DNA from 3 places in the Phocaeicola dorei genome. Region 2 is predicted to be linked to each of the others. Evidence: riboswitches for the same ligand, from Rfam matches in the RefSeq annotation. Region 2 holds a riboswitch; each other region holds the start of a gene.
What was found. Region 2 has a riboswitch for cobalamin ahead of nrdD (anaerobic ribonucleoside-triphosphate reductase). Riboswitches for the same ligand answer to the same signal wherever they lie in the genome.
Positions count from the first base shown of each region.

Region 1 (2,268 bases), 2.1 Mb from region 2:
TGATGATGCTGTGCGAAGCGGACATCACTTCAAAAAATGAAGCACGAAAACAAAAATTCCTGGATAACTTCAAACTGGTACGCCAGAAACTGAAAGACCTGGAAGAAAAAGACTGGATACGCAATTTCCAACCTCCGGTAGACGGAGAAGAAATTATGCGGATATTCGACCTGCAGCCCTGCCGTGAAATAGGCAGTCTGAAAAGTTCTATCAAGGATGCCATACTGGATGGAATCATCCCTAATGAACATGATGCTGCTTTAGAACACATGTTGAAGAAAGCAAAAAGCATGGGATTAACACCCAAAAACTTATAAGAAATTGACCATACACTATACCAAAGGAGAAGAGTGGGCCAATACCCTGTCACATGGTGTTGGTATCCTGATAGGTATCGCCGGCGGCGGTTATCTGTTGCTTACTGCCATGAAAAGTGGCAATCCGTGGGCAACAGGTGGCATGTGGCTCTATCTATTCGGTATGCTGTCTTCCTATATCAGCTCCACCTGGTATCATGCCAGCAAACCATCTCCTCACCGCGAAGTGTTGCGCAAATTCGATCATGCTTCGATTTATCTGCATATCGCAGGAAGCTATTCCCCCATCATGCTGATAGCCTTGCGGGAAGCAGATTATTGGGGATGGGGAATTCTTAGTTTCGTATGGCTATGCGCCCTCGCCGGGATCATTCTATGTTTTTGTAACCTGAAAGAACATAGCAACCTGGAAACAATTTGCTATATAGCCATGGGATGCAGCATTTTTGTAGGTTTCAAGCCGCTCTGCCAACATGTACCTCCTGTTTTTATTTATTGGTTAATCGGCGAAGGAGTGTCTTACATCACCGGAGCTGTCTTTTATTCCTTCCCCCAATTGCCCTATATGCACTCTGTTTTCCATCTGTTTGTATTAGGAGGAACAATCTGCCATATGATGGCATTGTGGTACATTTTATAACCCTCCCATCTTCAATAAGTTATCCGTTTTGGAAAACTTTTATTTATTTTTTAAACAGAAAGTTTCCCAAAATGTTATACCTTTGTAGCCGTCCGACAAGGTGAAGTTAACCCCTTCTAAGAGGGAATGCCGTGAAAATCAGCAACAGTACCCGCTGCTGTAATTCTCGTTGAACTGAAACAATATGCCACTACAAAACTATTTGCGGGAAGGCGTTTTAAGGGAGAGATAAGTCAGAAAACCTGCCTGGAAGGACAGCCAAGTTTTTTAAATTAACAATTAATTTTTCCAACAATGAATTACGCTGAGATTTGTATTATTAAGCGTGATGGAAAGCGGGAAGACTTTTCCATCAGTAAAATTAAAAATGCAATCGGCAAGGCATTCCATGCCTCCGGAATTGACAATGAAGACAAACTGATTGCTGAAATTACCATGCGGGTTATCAGCAATTTTGTATCTCCAACCATCAGTGTGGAAGAGATTCAGGATCTGGTAGAAAAGGAACTGATGAAAGTACGTCCCGAAGTGGCTAAGAAATACATTATTTATCGCGAATGGCGGAATACGGAACGCGACCGTAAAACGCAAATGAAGCACATCATGGACGGCATTGTAGCCATCGACAAAAATGATGTCAACCTGAGTAATGCCAACATGTCCAGCCATACTCCCGCCGGACAGATGATGACTTTTGCCTCGGAAGTTACTAAAGACTATACCTATAAATATTTGTTGCCTAAAAAATATGCCGAAGCGCATCAGTTGGGCGACATACATATACATGATTTGGATTACTATCCCACCAAGACTACCACTTGTATCCAATATGACCTGGATGACTTGTTCGAACGCGGCTTCCGCACTAAAAACGGAAGTATCCGTACTCCACAGTCCATTCAAAGTTATGCCACTCTGGCCACCATCATATTCCAGACAAACCAGAACGAGCAACATGGCGGACAGGCTATCCCCGCCTTCGACTTCTTTATGGCGGAAGGGGTACGGAAGACATTTCGCAAACATCTGAAAACTTTAACCGAGTTTTATATAGAAGTAGAAGGAAAAGAACCCGGAACAGAGGCTCTCAAGAAAATTGAAGAGAAAGCATACGCCATGACGCGCAAAGATACACATCAGGCAATGGAAGGATTCATCCACAACCTGAACACCATGCATTCGCGAGGGGGAAATCAAGTCGTATTCAGTTCCATCAATTATGGAACAGACACTTCTCCCGAAGGCCGCATGGTCATAGAGGAACTGCTGAAAGCTACCATCGAAGGCCTGGGTACCCGTGGCGAAGTACCA
Region 1 covers NZ_CP046176.1:477,288-479,555, reverse strand. Annotated here, with positions in the region: gene GKD17_RS02005 (CCA tRNA nucleotidyltransferase) at 1-317, shown strand, start outside; gene trhA (PAQR family membrane homeostasis protein TrhA) at 322-957, shown strand; cobalamin riboswitch at 1,039-1,221, shown strand; gene GKD17_RS01995 (anaerobic ribonucleoside triphosphate reductase) at 1,252-2,268, shown strand, end outside.
Region 1: another riboswitch for cobalamin. It lies ahead of GKD17_RS01995 (anaerobic ribonucleoside triphosphate reductase); the one in region 2 lies ahead of nrdD (anaerobic ribonucleoside-triphosphate reductase).

Region 2 (2,268 bases):
TTATCGGGATACTTATAATATTCCTGCCCATATTCCAAACCAATGAAATAATTCATATACATCAAAAACTCTGGAGTAGCACAGGCACCACTTAACATACTGGATACAATAAAAACCATATTGACAAATCCACCACAAAAAGATTTCAAGTTAGTAGGAGCCGTAGAGTTCCCTCCCACTGCTATCGTACCATTATTCAACCAAGGATACATAGTAATGCTGGCACAATAATTAGCCAGATTAGTTTCATCATTTTTATAAATAAAATGATGATTCAGAAGTTCCAAATAACGATCGGACAATTCCTTTCCATACATGTCTTTCAAACGGTCAGTCAACAGACGACGGTTGAGACGAATAAAATTTGATTTGGGTAACTCTCCTATCAGCGTAGCAATATTCTTATTCTCCACATTGGCATTCGCATCATATTTACTGCCGGTTGCCGGATTGGAAGCGTCACAATAGTCAAGCAAAAACTTCAGTTTATCTCTCACCTCACGATCCTCCAAATGTTTCTGACGATACAGCATATACGCCTTGGCAACACTGTAATAATGTTCAGCCATCAGGGCCACCTCCACCTGATTCTGGATTTCTTCCACATTCATTCCATCACTGACACTAACGCGACTCAATACAGTAGTAATCACATCCTGGGTAGCAAAACTTCCTACTGACAAAAATGCTTTGGCTATTGCATTTTTAATTTTATCAAGAGAGAAAGTTTCTTTTTTACCATCTCTCTTAATAATAAATACCTCTGAATTAATCATACTTATAAATTAAGGTTATACAAAACACACATTATTCAATATAAGTCTTTCACACACGACAATTCATGGAAACCAGTAATAAAAAGGATCAGTATGATTCGTTCTATCGCCTTTCACCCGAAAGCCATGAATGATATAAACAATAACGGCAGGTCTTCTGACTTGTTTCCGTTGTAACGCCTTCCCGGTTTTCACAATAACCAGTGGCTAAGAATGTCACAACACTTCCCCACACTATGGGAGGATAAAACTTACAGCTACGGGGATAGTTCCTGATTTGCACAGGATTCCCTTTTAATTCCGTTTCGCGCCAACGGCTAATCCGGAAACCGATATTACTGACAAAGTTAGGAATTAAATCAATAAAACAACTGGAAAAAGAAAAAAAACTTCAAGCAACACTTTTTTCATCTTTTCCGCTTCGTTTAATTATAAAATCCATTATCTTTGCCCCGAATTGGTTTCGGATAGTCTATCTGCTATTCGGATTAAAAGGGAATCGGGTGCAAATCCCGGACAGTCCCGCTGCTGTGAAGCTCTGCTGGAATCTTGAAAAATACCTTTGCCACTGATGTGACAATCCTCACATCGGGAAGGCTTCAAGATAAGGAGTCAGTCAGAAGACCTGCCATTCATTAAAGGCTGTTTTTACTCGTGGGATTAGGAAAGCAGTACGAAAGAAAATAAGAAAATAAAAAATTTACGGGAGGAATGCCTATGAAAAAGGTATGTCCACGTTGTGGTGCAACATTTGATTGTATGCACAATGATATTTTATCGTGTCATTGCGCAACTGTCCGACTGGATGCTCTGCAACGCACCTATTTAATGGAGAATTATTCCGATTGCCTGTGCCATGACTGCCTGAAAGCCGTCAAGGACAGTTTCTATGCCTGCGAAATTAACCCCCGTTATAATAAGAAGAAAAATGATAAAGAAAGTATTGATTGCAAACAGAGGTGAAATAGCCTTACGTGTAATGCGTTCCTGCCGAGAAATGGGCATACGGACCGTTGCTGTCTTTTCAGAAGCCGACCGCACTTCTCATCATGTGATGTATGCTGACGAGGCCTATCTTATAGGTCCTGCTATAGCCAGGGAAAGCTATTTAAATATAGAAAAAGTAATAGAGACTGCCAAACGATGCAAAGCCGATGCCATTCATCCCGGTTATGGTTTTTTGTCCGAGAATGCTGATTTTGCCCGCCGATGCAAAGAGGAGGGGATCATCTTTATCAGCCCTTCCGCCGAGACGATGGAAGCGATGGGTGACAAGATTGCCGCCCGTAAGCGTATGATTGCCGCAGGCGTTCCCGTGGTCCCCGGTACGGAACAACCGTTGCAAAGTGCCGAAGAGGCGGTACGTATCTGTAATGCAATAGGCTATCCTGTCATGCTGAAGGCTTCTATGGGAGGCGGCGGTAAAGGGATGAGGCTGATACACAGTGAAGACGAAGTGGTGGAGGCATATAACACCGCCCGTTCCGAGTCC
Region 2 covers NZ_CP046176.1:2,574,080-2,576,347, reverse strand. Annotated here, with positions in the region: gene nrdD (anaerobic ribonucleoside-triphosphate reductase) at 1-776, opposite strand, end outside; cobalamin riboswitch at 907-1,125, opposite strand; cobalamin riboswitch at 1,218-1,423, shown strand; gene GKD17_RS10765 (cysteine-rich CWC family protein) at 1,488-1,739, shown strand; gene accC (acetyl-CoA carboxylase biotin carboxylase subunit) at 1,705-2,268, shown strand, end outside.

Region 3 (2,268 bases), 1.5 Mb from region 2:
AGTATATAGTAATGCTCCTGATGTATAGTATTCTCGTTGGAAATAACGGTCGTTTAATTCTCCTCCGGGGTATTTTCCTCCTTCATCGTGGTAATGAGATTGGCTCCAGTTAAATTTCCCATTGATTAACAAAGAAAGATTATTTTCCCAATAAGTACGGTAATGTACTTGTGAAAAGAAATTTCGTTCGCGTAACTTCTCACGGCTTTTCGCGTTGTAAAGAATGACTGCACCGGGTAATTGCTGATTTGTATCGTAATAATAAATCTTTCCGTTCAGTGTGCTTCTGTTATTAGGGCTGATGTAAAGATTCAGTTCTCCTCTGTAGGTTTGAATGTTGTTGTTATAGCGTTTTTCTTTGGAAACATAATCTCCGTTGACTAAAGTGAAAGGATATAGGTTATCTGCCCTCATAAATTCACCAGTGGTAGATGCTGAAATCTTTTCGTTAAACTTTTGTTCGTAGCGGATAAGGGGATTAATCATCCCGAAAGAACCTGTCTTTATCTGTCCCGTCAAGTGATTTTTTTTGTTTGAAAAATCCGGGGATATGCTTTGTAATTTTAAGGCGGCAGCAGAAGCAACTGTACGTGCCGGTACAAAAATATCTTCATTGTCCCCAATGGTCAGTGAAATTTGCTGGATATTGTCAATAGAGAAACGAGACAAGTCTATTTGTCCGCTTTGACAATCACTGAGTGTAACCCCGTCATAAACTACGGCTGTATGTTTGGCTCCTAAACTCCGAACGGAGATAGTTTTCATTCCTCCTGCACCCCCATAATCCTTTATGTTGACTCCTGAGAAGCGACGTAAAGCATCAGCAATATCCGTAATGCCTTGTTGTTGCAATTGCTTCTTGTCGAGTTGTTGGAAGGGACTGCTACTTTTAACCTGTTGCTTGGTACGTTCAGCCGTAACCGTAACTTCGTCTATTTTATGCACTTTCCCGGTAATGGAATCTCCTTTCTCCTGTGCCTGTATTTCAAGCGGCAATAGGATAAAGCTGCAAAGCAGACAAAGCCATAGCTTATAAGCCTGGTTATTTCCTTTCATTTAAAAAAACATATTAATGAATAAATACCGCATTCTTACCGCTGCTCTTTCCTCGAAAGCGACGGTCGATGACTTTACGTTTTGCAGGTCTTCTGACTTACTCCTGTTTACTTGCCTTCCCACCTTAATTATATATACAGGCAGTGGCGTGAGTGGATAAATAAACCTATCCCCTTATAGGGGTAGATGGAGCTTACAGCAGCGGGACTGTTCAGGACTTGCACCTGATTCCCTTTTCATCCGCTTCCTCGCATCAGTCGGAGGTACGCGGAACAAAACGTGGCAAAGATAGTTTGTTTGGATGAATAAGAAAAGGGAAATGATAAAAAATCCTTTTTTGAAATTAGTTGCAGATTTATTTCTTTCCCAGCAAAAGTAGGCGTGTGTAACGGTTCTTTTTTAGTGGCAAAACTAGTTGATTCTATCCATGTTGAAGATAAAATGAAATAGTATTGAATAAAATAAAACTGATGCTTAACAACATTCAAATATTGATTCGCTTTATTCAATATAATCACTATATTTGTTAAATGAATAATCTTAAAATACGTAATAGATGAAACATTTGAATTTTATTTTAGCCGGTTTATTTTTCCTGTGCGGTCTTTGTTGTCGGGCACAGGTGCTTCCTTTGGAAGAAAATGTGGTGTTGAACACCAAGGAAGGACAAATCAAAGGAAAACTGCTTTTGCCCGGTGGGGTGAAAACCTGTCCGGTGGTGCTTATTATAGCCGGATCCGGACCTACGGATATGGATGGTAATTCAGCCATTGGCAATTTGAGGAATAATTCGTTGAAGTTCCTGGCAGAAGGCTTGGCGGCAAACGGCATCGCTTCCTTGCGCTTTGACAAGCGGGGGATAGGAACCAGTGCGTCGGCTGGTAAGGAGGAAGCGAAACTTCGTTTTGAAGATTATGTGAACGATGTAACTGGCTGGATTGATTACCTGTCGAAAGAGAAACGTTTTACGACGATCACGGTGGCAGGACATAGCGAAGGGGCGCTGATTGGAATGTTGGCCTGTCAGAACCGGCCGAAGGTGAAAGGCTATATCTCGATTGCCGGTGCGGGTCGTCCTGCCTACGAGATTATAGAGGCGCAAGTGACCGCTCAACAGAATCCGGAAGCGGTGCGGAAAGAGGTGGCATCCATTAACGGGTCTTTGAAAAACGGCAAGGAAGTGAGTGACGTGCCGGCTTATCTGCAATCATT
Region 3 covers NZ_CP046176.1:1,035,499-1,037,766, forward strand. Annotated here, with positions in the region: gene GKD17_RS03990 (TonB-dependent receptor plug domain-containing protein) at 1-1,056, opposite strand, end outside; cobalamin riboswitch at 1,122-1,349, opposite strand; gene GKD17_RS03995 (alpha/beta hydrolase) at 1,613-2,268, shown strand, end outside.
Region 3: another riboswitch for cobalamin. It lies ahead of GKD17_RS03990 (TonB-dependent receptor plug domain-containing protein); the one in region 2 lies ahead of nrdD (anaerobic ribonucleoside-triphosphate reductase).